DNA from 3 places in the Streptomyces sp. NPDC051041 genome. Region 2 is predicted to be linked to each of the others. Evidence: riboswitches for the same ligand, from Rfam matches in the RefSeq annotation. Region 2 holds a riboswitch; each other region holds the start of a gene.

Region 1 (4,152 bases), on a different contig from region 2:
GTCAACGCGGCCTCCATGCTGGCCGTCCTGAGCCTGGGCGCCCAGGGCGGCGAGGAGATCGTCCTCGCGTCGGACGCCGAGGGCGCCGACGCCGCCCTGGACCGGCTGGCGAAGCTGGTCTCCGAGGGCCTGGAGGAGCTCCCCGAGACCGTCTGACGCCCCTGCGCGGCTGAACCGGCGCGGTTTTCGCGGGGCCGGCCGCGCACGGTCGGATTTCCGGTCGGCGGCGGGGACGCCGTCGATTCCGGGACGCCGTCCCACACCCCCGAAGGGCTCGTCCGAATTACCGGGCGAGCCCTTCTGATTTTCCACTTCCGGGCAGCAGGAAAAATCCCCCCGGATTTCCTGCTCTTTGTATACGGCCTCCTTGTTAATGCCGCAGGCTCGGCATGTTTACGGGAGGTTGCGAATTCCTCACACGCTCCGGGCGGTCCGCGCCCGGGGCGAACCGCAGCCGGTGCGCGGCGGCCGCGCGCTCGTTGTGCAGCGCCGTCAGCGCCCGCGCGCGTTCGCTGTCGCCGCGCGCCACGGCGTCCACGATCGCCCCGTGCTCCGCCCAGGTCTCCACGGGGCCGGCGGGCGCCTGCACGGTGTACATCCAGGCGATCTTGTGGCGCAGCTGGGTCAGCGTCGCGGTCAGCGCGGGGCTGCCGGAAGCCTGGGCGAGCGTCTCGTGGAACCAGCCGCCCAGGGAGCGCAGGTCCTCGCCGCCGCCCCGGCGGGCGCGCTCCTGGCCGATCCTCACCAGGCCGCGCAGCACCTTCAGATGGGCCTCGGTGCGCCGCTGGGCGGCCCGGGAGGCGCCGAGCGGCTCCAGGAGCCCGCGCATCTCCAGCAGGTCGGCGGCCTCCTGCTCGGTGGGTTCCGCGACGCACGCGCCCGCGTGCCGCCGGGTCACCACGAAGCCCTCGGCCTCCAGGGTGCGCAGGGCCTCGCGCACGGGGACGCGCGAGACGCCGTAGCGGCGTGCGAGAACTTCCTCGGTGAGGCGGCTGCCGCGCTCGTGGACACCCGCGACGATGTCGTCCCGGATGGCCGTGCACACCGAGTGCGCCGGAATACGCATGACCGACCTCCGCCTTAATCCCCGTGAAACGCCGACGATGGACGCGTGTTCCGTGACTCTATTGCAATGAGCCGGAATTTCCGACGGCGGCCCGGAAATCATGGATATTTTTTGGACATCCGGCCGTACGGAACGCCGAAAGCCCCGGCTCGGGGAGCCGGGGCCGCGGGAGACGCAACCGTCCGCCGCCGGACGCCCACGGGAGCGTGCGGCGCCGGGCCTCGCGCGCGGGGCGGACCCCGTGCACGGGGGCGTGCGGCGTCAGAGGTCCACGCCGTGCGAGCGGAGGTAGGCGACCGGGTCGATGTCGGAGCCGTACCCGGCGGCCGTGCGGGCCTCGAAGTGCAGGTGCGGCCCGGTGACGTTGCCGGTCGCGCCGGACAGGCCGATCCGCTGGCCCGGGAGCACCGTCTGGCCCACCGAGACGCCGATGGACGACAGGTGGCCGTACTGGGTGTACGTGCCGTCGTGCATCCTGATCACGATCTGGTTGCCGTACGCGCCGCCCCAGCCGGCCTCGACGACGGTGCCGGCGCCGACCGCCTGGACGGGGGTGCCGCCGGCCGCGTGGAAGTCGACGCCGGTGTGGGTGCCGGAGGACCAGACGGCGCCGCCGGCCCGGTAGCCGGTGGAGACGTAGGAGCCGGCGATGGGCGGCACGTAGGTGTCCAGACGCTTGCGCTCGGCCTCGCGGGCGGCGCGCTCCTTGGCCTCGCGCGCCTTCTTCGCCGCCTCGGCCGCCTCCTTGCGCGCGATCTGGGCGGCCCGCTTCTCGGCGGCGGCCTCCTCGGCGGCCTGCTTCTGGGCGGCGGCCTGGGCCTCGATCTGGGCGGCCATGGAGTCCCCGAGGGCGAGGACGGGGGTGAGGCCGGTCTGCTCGGCGGCGGGCCCGGCGGCGAGGGCGGGGGCCGCGGCGGCGCCGATGACGCCGGTGGTGGTGAGGGCCGCGACGCCCGCCGCGCGGGCGGTGGTGCGGTGCGGCCGGCCGGAACGGCGGTGCCTCCCGGTGGCGCGGGTGAACGCCATGAAGTGCGCTGGTCCTTTCCTTCCCTCTCGCCTGCCGGGTTAGCTGACGGGTTCGGAGCAGGAAGGTCTCCTACGGGCCCCCTCGCGTTCGCGCGGGCGCCCGATTCACCCCGGGGGGACTGCTGGTCCCCTCCGGCCGCGGAGGCGGCGGGAGGAGGGTGGGTCCCCGGCTCCCCCGGCTCGCGCCGTACGGGGATTCGGCGATGGCTGCCCGCTGCCGCGGGTGCGGCGCACTGCCTGACGGACAGCCCGGAAGACGTTAAACGCGCCGGCTTCCGAACCCCAAACACGACGCGGGTTTTGTAGCGCATCCCACAGGCCGGACAGGCAACCTCCGCCCCGATCCGGACATATCCCTACATAAGGGAGCCCTGGTGACGTATCCGCCGCCAGGGCTCCCGCGCGCGCGTGCCGCTACTCGGCGGACACCACGGTGACCTCACCGATGCCGAGGGCCTCCACCGGCTCCTTGATCTGCGCCGCGTCGCCGACGAGGACGGTCACCAGGCGGTCCACCGGGAAGGCGTTCACGACCGCCGCGGTGGCCTCCACGGTGCCGGTCTCGGCGAGCCGGCGGTACAGCGCGGCCTGGTAGTCGTCGGGCAGGTGCTGCTCGACCTGGTCGGCCAGGGTGGCGGCGACGGCCGCCGCGGTCTCGTACTTCAGCGGCGCCACGCCCACCAGGTTCTGCACGGCGACGTCGCGCTCGGCGTCGGTGAGCCCCTCCTCGGCGAGCGTGCGCAGCACCGTCCACAGGTCCCGCAGGGCGGGCCCGGTGTTCGGGGTGTCCACGGAGCCGCTGATGGCGAGCATCGCGGCGCCGGTGCCCTCCGGGGAGGACCTGAGGACCTGCCCGAACGCCCGCACGCCGTAGGTGTAGCCCTTCTCCTCGCGCAGGACGCGGTCCAGGCGGGAGGTGAGGGTGCCGCCGAGGCAGTACGTGCCGAGCACCTGCGCGGGCCACACGCCATCGTGCCGGTCCGGGCCGGTGCGGCCGATCAGCAGCTGCGTCTGGACGGCGCCGGGGCGGTCCACGATGACGACCCGGCCGGTGTCGTCGGCGATCACCGGGGGCACCGGCCGCGGCTCGGCCGGGGAGCCGGTCCACGCGCCGAGCGTGTCGCCGAGCAGCGCGTCGAGGTCGATGCCGGTGAGGTCGCCGACGACCACGGCGGTGGCCGTGGCGGGGCGGACGTGCTTCTCGTAGAAGGCGCGGACGGCCGCGGAGTCGATGTTCGCGACCGTCTCCTCGGTGCCCTGGCGCGGGCGCGACATGCGCGAACTCGCCGGGAACAGCTCCCTGGAGAGCTCCTTGGCGGCCCGGCGGGCGGGGTTGGCCAGCTCGTGCGGGATCTCGTCGAGCCGGTTGCGCACCAGCCGCTCCACCTCGCCGTCCGCGAACGCGGGCGCCCTGAGGGCGTCGGCGACCAGCCCGAGCGCCTTGGCCAGGCGGGAGGCCGGCACCTCCAGGCTCAGGCGTACGCCGGGGTGGTCGGCGTGCGTGTCGAGGGTGGCGCCGCAGCGCTCCAGCTCGGCGGCGAACTCCTCGGCGGAGTGCTTGTCGGTGCCCTCGGCGAAGGCCCGCGCCATGATCGTGGCGACGCCGTCGAGGCCGGCCGGCTCGGCGTCCAGGGGGGCGTCGAGGAGGACCTCGACGGCGACGACCTGCTGGCCGGGGCGGTGGCAGCGCAGGACCGTCAGGCCGTTGCCGAGCGTCCCGCGCGTGGGGGCCGGGAACGCCCAGGGCCTGGGCTCGCCTCCCTCGGGCCGGGGGTGGAACTCCATCGTGGCGAGCTCGGTCACTTCGCCGCCTCCTCGTTGTCGTCGGTGGCCGCGGCGTCCGCTTCCCCGGCCTCGGTGGCGATCGGCTCGTAGACGAGCACCGCGCGGTTGTCGGGGCGCAGGCGGGCCTTGGCCACCTCCTGGACCTCCTCCGCCGTCACCTCCAGCACGCGCTGGACGGCGGTCAGGGCGAGCTGGGGGTCGCCGAAGAGGACCGCGTACCGGCACAGCTCGTCGGCGCGGCCCGCGACCGTGCCGAGCCGGTCCAGCCACTCGCG
Region 2 (4,152 bases):
CCCGCCTTGCCGATGCCGGTGATCCGGCCGTCGCGGATGCCGACGTCGGCCTTGACGACGCCCCAGTGGTCGACGATCACCGCACCGGTGACGACCGTGTCCGGGGTGCCGTCCGCGCGCGTCGCCCGGGACTGGCCCATGGACTCGCGGATGACCTTGCCGCCGCCGAAAACGGCCTCGTCCCCGGCGCGCCCGGGCCCGCCGGAACGATCCTCCTCGATCTCGATCAGCAGGTCGGTGTCGGCGAGCCGGATGCGGTCGCCGGTGGTCGGGCCGAACAGGTCGGCGTAGGCGGCACGCGGGATCTCAGGCATCGAGGGCACCTCCGGTCTCCCCGCGCAGCCCCGGCACCACGCGGGCGCCGGCGAGCGGGACGAGTTCGACGTCGACGGGGATCCCGGGCTCGAAGCGCACGGCGGTGCCGGCGGCGACGTTCAGCCGCTTGCCGCGTGCGGCGGCGCGGTCGAACTCCAGGCCGGGGTTGGCCTCGGCGAAGTGGTAGTGGGAGCCGACCTGGACGGGCCGGTCGGCCGCGTTCAGGACGGTCAGCCGGGTGACCTCGCGGCCCTCGTTGCAGGCGATCGGCCCGTCGGCGAACAGGATCTCTCCGGGGATCATCGGGCCCCCGTCAGACGATCGGCTCGTGGACGGTGACGAGCTTGGTGCCGTCCGGGAAGGTCGCCTCGACCTGCACGTCGTGGATCATCTCCGGGACGCCCTCCATCACGTCGTCCCGGGTGAGCAGCGTGCGTCCGGAGGCCATGAGCTCGGCGACGGTGCGGCCGTCCCGCGCGCCTTCGAGGAGGTGCGACGTGATGAGCGCGACCGCCTCCGGGTGGTTCAGTCTCAGGCCGCGGGCCCGGCGCTTCTCGGCCACGTCGGCGGCCACATGGATGAGCAGCCGCTCCTGCTCGTGCGGGGTCAGTTGCACGTCCCACCTCACCATCTCGCTCCGGACCGTGCGGGGTCCGGTCGCCGCAGCCCCGGGGCAAAATCCCTGGTGGCATGAGGGGGCAGGCTAATCGGGGCGGGTTTCGGGCGCGTTAACCGCGTGATGGCCCGCCCGTTCCCCGATCCGGTGCGGGCTCCCCCGCCGAGGCCCGCGGGCCGTCCCGCGGCACGCCGACCGGGCGGGGCCGGGGAGGGGCCGCCGGGCCACGGGGTCCGGCACGGCGGCGGTCGTCGCGCGGGCCCGCGGTCCGGCGGGACGACCGCGCGCACCGTCCCGGCCCCCTGACGGGCCTCGACGGCGCGCTCCCGGGCCGCGCCGCGCCCCTTCCCGGGGGACGGCCGCTGGATCCGTCGGCGCCGCGGGCCCCGGCCGCGTCCGGGCCGCCGGCCGCGGGAAGGCGTCCCCGCCGCGGCGGACGAGGTGCGCGGCCCTCTCCCGCCGGGCGGCCCGCTACGAGGCCGCGGGCCCCCGGTGTTCCGCCGCGATGCCGAACCTCCGCCGCTGCCCGCGCTCACCGGCGCCGAGGCCGAGTTGATCGGCCGTTACCTCGACGTGGTCGATCCGCTCGGCCGGATCGACCCGGCGCACCACGGCGACACCTACCGCGGACTGCGCGCCGCCCAGGCGCTGGTCGGCAAGGCCGCCGCACTGCGTGACGCGCTCGCGCTGATGCACCACCGCGGCGAGCACGGACTGCACGCCCGCACGCTGGCGCGGGCGCTTCGGGCGCTGGACGGCGAGCGCCGCACGGCGCGCGTCACCCTGCCGCCGCGCTCCGACAGTTGAGGCACGCCGCGCCCGGGCCGGGCCGCCCGCCCGGCGGCGGAGCGTCCCGGACCGCCGTTGGAACCGGCTGAACGGCTTACCTCCTATCGGCGTACGCATTCCTGCTCTTTCGGGGCCTTCGAGGTTGCGCAACAGCCGCGTCCCGAGGGTGGAATGGGAGGGTTTCTTCGCTGGTCCGAGGGGTGCGGGCGGTCTTGACAGCGACTCGGACGCACACCTGTCCACCCGAACGGGTGAGTGGTGAGTAACAACACAAATCCCCGGTTCCATTGGGATTTTCGGACATCCATGCGCCAAGATCCCTGTCTGACGACAAGCCCCCGCCACCGCGGCGGGGCGGTCCGGGCGGACGCCGAGTCCTGCCGCCGCCCGGACGACCGGTCGACAGGAGTGGATCGGCAGGAGTGGAGGACCCAAGCACGACGGGTCGCCGGAACGGTCGTCCCCGCACGGGAGACGCCGGGCCGAGCAGCCCTTGGGGTGAAGCCGCGTCAGCGGCCGGGCAACTTCGCCAGCCCGAATCCGACAGGTCATCCTTCACAGGCGGCTGACGAAGGGTTGCGCATGACTGCGCTCAATCGTGTCCCGTCGCTCATGGCCCGGGCCGGTACGGCCTCGGCCCTGACCATCGCCGCCGTGGGCGGCTCGATCGCGGTCCCGGGTGTCGCCTCCGAAGCGGCGGCGGCGAGTCCGGCGACGAAGGCGCTCCAGGTGGCGGCTTCCAAGAAGGGCTCCCCGTACAAGTGGGGCGCCGCCGGGCCGTCCCGGTTCGACTGCTCCGGGCTGACGCTGTACTCGTTCAAGAAGGCCGGCAAGAAGCTGCCGCGCACGGCGGCCCAGCAGTACAACAAGACCCGCCACATCTCCGCCAAGAGCCGCAGGGCCGGGGACCTGGTGTTCTTCCACTCGGGTTCGAACGTGTACCACGTCGGCATCTACGCCGGCAGCGGCAAGATCTGGCACGCCCCGAAGACCGGGGACGTGGTGCGCCTGCAGAAGATCTGGACCAAGAGCGTCTGGTACGGCCGGGTCAGCTGACCCTCCCGGCGGGGCGGCGGCGTGTCGGGGCGCCGCCGCCCCCTCGGGGCGTGACGCGGGTCCACGTGGTTACCCGTGGCGCCATGGCCGACCACCGTCCCTGCACCGCACGCAACGAGACGCCGCTGGAACGCGCGGACCGCAACTTCGGTGAACTGCTCCAGGAGCTGCGCGTCACCCAGACCGGCGTGCAGATCCTGTTCGCCTTCCTGCTGTCGCTGGCCTTCACCGAGCGCTTCGAGGACCTCGACTCCGTCCAGCGCGCCGTGTACGTCGCCACGCTGCTGCTCGCGGTCCTCTCGGCCGCGCTCTTCACGGCACCGGCCGCCCTGCACCGCTCGCTCTTCCAGAAGGGCGCCAAGCCCCGTGTCGTGCAGGTGTCCTCACGGCTCGCCACGGCCGGCCTGGGCGTGCTGGTGCTCGCGTTCACCGGGTCGGTGACGCTCGTGGTGGACGTGACGACGAGCCGGGCCGGCGGGCTGGCCGCCGGCGCGGCGACCCTCCTGGTGTGCCTCGGCCTGTGGGGGCTGCTGCCCCTGCTGGTCCGGCGCGCGGGCCCGGACCAGGGCCGGGGGCCCGCCGTCGTCCGGCCGGCTCCCCGGGCTCGCGCAGCGGTGCCGCCCCGGGTGCCGCCGGCGCGGCACCGGTGACCCTCCCGGCGCCCCGGCCGGCGGCGCCTCCCGGCCCCCTGGCGGAGTGCGCCGGGCGGTCGCGTGACCGTTACGGCTCCTGCCGGCCCGCCGTCGGGAGGGGCTCGGCCGGAACCTGCCACGGCAGTTCGACGGAGACCGTCTTGCCGCCCTCACGGGTCGGCCGGACGGTCAGCCGGCCGCCGTGCTCCGCCGTCAGCCAGCGGACGATCACCATTCCGCGGCCGTTGTCCTGCTGGACGGCGGCGGGCAGTCGCTTCGGGAAGCGCGGGTGACCGTCGGTGACCTCGATGCGCAGCCGGCCGTCCGGATCGAGGGCGAGGGCCGCGGTGAAGGTGGGCGACCGGCCGAGGGTGTGCTGAACGGCGTTGGTGGCGAGTTCGGAGACGATGAGGCGGACGGTGTCGGCCATGTCCGCGTCCGCCGGCAGACCCCACTCCAGGAGCGTGCCGGCCACATGGGCGCGGGCCGCGGAGACCGAGGCGGGCTCGCTCGGCAGAGTGACGGATGCTTCCAGATGGTCTGCCATGACGGCGTCGTCCCTTTCCCCCGGGACCGCGGTCCGACACGACAGCGGATGGTTCGAGTACGGTCCCGGACTGGTGCCTCGCCGTCAGAGTGCCATCACCGGGCCGGTGAGGACGGCGATCCATCGAGATATGCATATATCTGTCGCCCGATACGGTGAAGTCTGCGGCGCGAGACCGTACGGGGGCGGCGCGGAGG
Region 3 (4,152 bases), on a different contig from region 2:
GACCACAGGTCGAGCACCGGACAGCCGTACCGGTCGGCGATGGCCCGCACGTGCCCGTTGTACGTGGCGATCTTGCCCCGCAGATGCTTGAGCACGGGCACCCCGCGGGTGTCGAAGCCGGTCGTCACCATGACGGTGCCGGCCGCCTCGGTGAGCGCGGCGACCGCTCGTTCGAAGCGCTCGGCCACGTCGTCCGGGTCGGTGCCGGGCCGGATGATGTCGTTGCCCCCCGCGCAGAACGAGACCAGGTCCGGTGCCAGTTCGACGGCCCGCGGCACCTGGTCCGCCACGATCTGGTCGAGCAGTTTGCCGCGTACGGCGAGGTTGGTGTAGGTGAAGTCGCCTTCCGGCCTGAGGTCCGCGAGCAGCACGGCGAGCCGGTCGGCCCAGCCGACGAACGCCCCGTCGGGGCCGGGGTCGCCGACGCCCTCGGTGAAGCTGTCCCCCACCGCAACGTACGACCCGATCACTGATCTGCTGTCACTCTTCGAATCGTCTGCCACATGACCATGATTCACCGCGGAATGTGACCTACGCGACCGTAAGGAGGGGTTGACGGTCGGTGAGATAAGCCACTCCTAAAGTGTTGGCCAACTCCGGAATAGGGCTTCGTCCAGGGGCGTTGGCGCCCCGGACCCGCTGCTTCCGGGGCGCGGCGGCCGGACCCGGGGACCGAAAGGCCGAAGGCCGGACCCGGGGATCGGGGTCCGGCCTTCGGCGGCTCGTCGGGCAGGCGGTGCCGGCCGGCGTCAGATGGAGACGCCGTGCGAGCGGAGGTAGGCCACCGGGTCCACGTCCGAGCCGTAGTTCGGCGTGGTGCGGATCTCGAAGTGCAGGTGCGGCCCGGTCACGTTGCCGGTCGCGCCGGACAGGCCGACCTGCTGACCGGCGGTCACGGTCTGACCGGTCGAGACCGAGAGCGAGGACAGGTGGGCGTACTGGGCGTAGTGGCCGTCGTCGAGCTTGATGACGACCTGGTTGCCGTACGCGCCGCCCCAGCCCGCGGAGACGACCGTGCCCGCGGCCACCGCCTTGAGGGAGGTGCCGGTCGGGACGACGAAGTCGACACCGGTGTGGTAGCCGCTGGACCACATGCTGCCGGCCACGCGGTAGGCGGTGCCGACGCCGGCGCCGCTCACCGGGAGGGTGTAGCCGCTGGAGGCGTTCGTGGTGCCGGCGGACTGCCCGGCGGCCGCGTCCTGCTCGGGGGACGCCTCCGACGAGGGCTTCGACGAGGCGGACTGCGTGGACTCGGAGGGCTGCGCGGGCTGCGCCGACGGCTTCGCCGCGGAGGACTCGGGGGACTCCGACCGGGAGGAGGACTCGGCGGCGCTCGTCGCGGCCTTCTTGCCGAGCGCGAGCTTCAGGCCGGGATGGATCAGCGACGGGTCGTCGCCGACGGCCTCGCGGTTGTCCGCGTACAGCTTCTTCCAGCCGCCGCTGACGTTCTCCTCGTCGGCGATCTTCGAGAGGTAGTCGCCGGCCTTCACGGTGTAGGTCCGCGTGCCCGTGTCCTTGTCCGCGGTCGTCTTCCCGGCGGCCGGCAGGGACTGGACGGCCTTTTCCGGAACGGACTGGGCGGGCGCGGCGTGGGCACCCGTGGCTCCCAGGAGCGGGAGGGCGAGCGCGGCGCCGCCGGTTCCGGCGACGGCGATGGAACGGGTGAAACGCTGGGTCTTGCTGCGGCGGTGCTTACCCTTCGCGGGCATGGCGCATTCCTCTCCGGCGCCTGCGAGGTGAGCTGTCGGGTGCGGACTGGAGATGTCCGGTCGCGCCGAGGGGCGCGGCTTTACCCCAAGCCTGGTCCGGGAACCGGAACAGGCAGTCGTACCTGTGGGTCCCCCGCTCCTGCCGTACACGGGTGGGTGGGTGTGCGGGCTCCGGTCGGCGGCAGGATTCGGCGTCCGTCCGGATCGGTGGCGAACGTAAGCGACCAGGACGCACAGGGACAAGCGAAGGTTGCGCGGAATTGCGGATCAACTTGATCCACTACTGGAATTCCCGGTCACCCTCCGTCGATTTCGGCATCGTTTCCTTTCCCGAAATCCCTTGTGGACCATGCGAATTACGTGAACATGACGGGCAACGGACGGTCACGGGTATGACGCTCCTCACGTGACGCCGCTCCAGCTCCCCTCAGCACAGGGGGAGTTACAACAAAAGCATCAATCCGGACAGAAGGGTCAGAGGCGACGCAAGTGGATGACCGTCGCATCGAGGTCGCCCCGCAACCCGGTCCGCAGACCGTGGTGCAGCAGCACCGCCCCCCGGTGCACTTCGCCCGTTTCACGGCATTCGTACGACGCTGTCGGGTCGAGGCCACGCAGCCGGAGCGCCGGGACGGGCTCGCCGTGGTGCTGCGCCTGGAGCCAGGCGAGGACGGCGGTCTCGTCGCCGAGCACGTACTGCACGGCACTCAGGCCGCCCCGGGGCGGCCTGAGCCGGTGGAGCTCCCCGCGCTGCACCAGGGGCCGGATCTCCTTGTAGCGGCTCACCCACTCCCGGGCCTCGGCGAGCTCCTCCCCGGTCCACTTCGTGAGGTCGCCGCCGATGCCGAGCACCCCGGCCATGGCGCTCACGAACCGGAACCGCAAGGAGCTCTTCCGGCCGTTGAGCATGGCGTTCGGGCTGTCGGTGACCCAGGCGGCCATCACGCGGGCCGGGTGGATCTGGCTGAAGCCCTCCTGGATGGCGAGCCGGTCGAGCGGGTCGGTGTTGTCCGAGGTCCACACCTGGTCGGTGCGGGCGAGCACGCCGAGGTCGATCCGGCCGCCGCCGCCCGAGCAGGACTCGAAGGCGACCCCCGGGTGGGCCGCCCGCAGCCGGTCCAGCAGCGCGTACAGGGCGCGCACATGGTCGACCCACAGCCGCTGCGGGTACGGGTCGCCGGGCCAGCCCGCGTCGGTGAAGCAGCGGTTGAAGTCCCACTTGACGTAGTCGATCGGGGCGCTGGAGAGGAGCCCGTCGAGCTGCTCCCACAGGTACTCCCGGACGTCCTCGCGGGCGAGGTTGAGGACGAGCTGATGGCGGAACTCCGTCCGTCTGCGGCCCTTCTGGTGCTGCACCCAGTCCGGGTGGGCGCGGTACAGGTCGCTGTCCGGGTTGACCATCTCGGGCTCGACCCAGATGCCGAACCGCATGCCGAGGCCGTGCACGTACGCGGCGAGCGGGGCCAGGCCGCGGGGAAAGCGCTCGGGGTTGGGCGTCCAGTCGCCGAGGCCGGCCCGGTCTCCGGTGCGCGCGCCGAACCAGCCGTCGTCGACCACGAACAGTTCGACGCCCAGCTCCGCGGCCCGCCGCGCGAGCGCCCGCTGCTGCTCCTCGGAGATGTCGAACCCGGTGGCCTCCCAGGAGTTGTACAGCACCGGCCGGTCCCGGTCCGCGTCCGGGACGACGTACGCGCGCTGGTAGGCGTGCCAGGCGCGGCTCGCGCCGCCGAAGCCGCCGTCGCTCCACAGGCCGGCGAAGACGGGTGTGGTGAAGGTCTCCCCGGCGGCCAGCCGCAGCAGGCCGGAGTCGTCGTGGCCGGCGCCGCCGGTGATCTGCACCCGAGCGTCCGGGAGCCGGGCGACACAGATCCGCCAGGAGCCCGACCAGCCGAGCGCGCAGCCGTAGACCTCGCCGCGCTCCTCGGTGGCGTCGGTGTCGAGCGCGACCCACGGCAGGTGCTGGTGCCCGGTGTGGCCGCGGCGGCTGCCGATGACCTGCTCGCCGTGGGCGAGCGGGAAGCGGGCGAGCCGGGACTCCGCGGCCCAGCGGCCGTGCAGCTGGGACAGCCGCCAGCCGTCGCGGTCGGGCAGGGTCCAGGTGGCGGAGTCGGCGCGCAGCAGCTCGACCGCCGGGCCCCGGTTCTCCAGGGTCACCCAGCGCTCCACGACGTCGCCCCGCATGCGGTAGTGCAGCGTGACGCCCAGTCCGCCGTCGCGGAACAGCAGCCGCAGTTCGCCGCCGTCGCTCTCGTCCCGCTCGAAGGCCCATTCGGTGCCGCGCCGCTCCCCGGTGCGCACGGCGAGGGCGGGCCGGACGAAGCGGGGACCGCCCTCGACCGGGTACTCCTCGCGTCCGTCGAGCGGGGACTCGAAGGGCCAGTAGTCCGGCAGCGGGCGCACGGCGAGCGCCTCGGCGTCGGCGAGGGCGATCCTCGGGCCCCAG

Evidence for each region. Region 2 has a riboswitch for cyclic di-AMP ahead of ACIBAI_RS06555 (C40 family peptidase). Riboswitches for the same ligand answer to the same signal wherever they lie in the genome.
Region 1: another riboswitch for cyclic di-AMP. It lies ahead of ACIBAI_RS14570 (M23 family metallopeptidase); the one in region 2 lies ahead of ACIBAI_RS06555 (C40 family peptidase).
Region 3: another riboswitch for cyclic di-AMP. It lies ahead of ACIBAI_RS17955 (peptidoglycan DD-metalloendopeptidase family protein); the one in region 2 lies ahead of ACIBAI_RS06555 (C40 family peptidase).

The regions. Positions count from the first base shown of each region.
Region 1 is NZ_JBITFM010000007.1:107,531-111,682, reverse strand. It holds gene ACIBAI_RS14580 (HPr family phosphocarrier protein) at 1-156, shown strand, start outside; gene ACIBAI_RS14575 (GntR family transcriptional regulator) at 371-1,066, opposite strand; gene ACIBAI_RS14570 (M23 family metallopeptidase) at 1,328-2,092, opposite strand; cyclic di-AMP (ydaO/yuaA leader) riboswitch at 2,106-2,305, opposite strand; gene ACIBAI_RS14565 (M16 family metallopeptidase) at 2,507-3,895, opposite strand; gene ACIBAI_RS14560 (M16 family metallopeptidase) at 3,892-4,152, opposite strand, start outside.
Region 2 is NZ_JBITFM010000003.1:91,410-95,561, reverse strand. It holds gene ACIBAI_RS06575 (urease subunit alpha) at 1-314, opposite strand, end outside; gene ACIBAI_RS06570 (urease subunit beta) at 307-618, opposite strand; gene ACIBAI_RS06565 (urease subunit gamma) at 629-931, opposite strand; gene ACIBAI_RS06560 (hypothetical protein) at 1,424-1,738, shown strand; cyclic di-AMP (ydaO/yuaA leader) riboswitch at 2,079-2,299, shown strand; gene ACIBAI_RS06555 (C40 family peptidase) at 2,303-2,776, shown strand; gene ACIBAI_RS06550 (DUF6328 family protein) at 2,860-3,426, shown strand; gene ACIBAI_RS06545 (ATP-binding protein) at 3,497-3,955, opposite strand.
Region 3 is NZ_JBITFM010000010.1:101,420-105,571, reverse strand. It holds gene ACIBAI_RS17960 (SGNH/GDSL hydrolase family protein) at 1-470, opposite strand, end outside; gene ACIBAI_RS17955 (peptidoglycan DD-metalloendopeptidase family protein) at 750-1,709, opposite strand; cyclic di-AMP (ydaO/yuaA leader) riboswitch at 1,714-1,878, opposite strand; gene ACIBAI_RS17950 (alpha-galactosidase) at 2,184-4,152, opposite strand, start outside.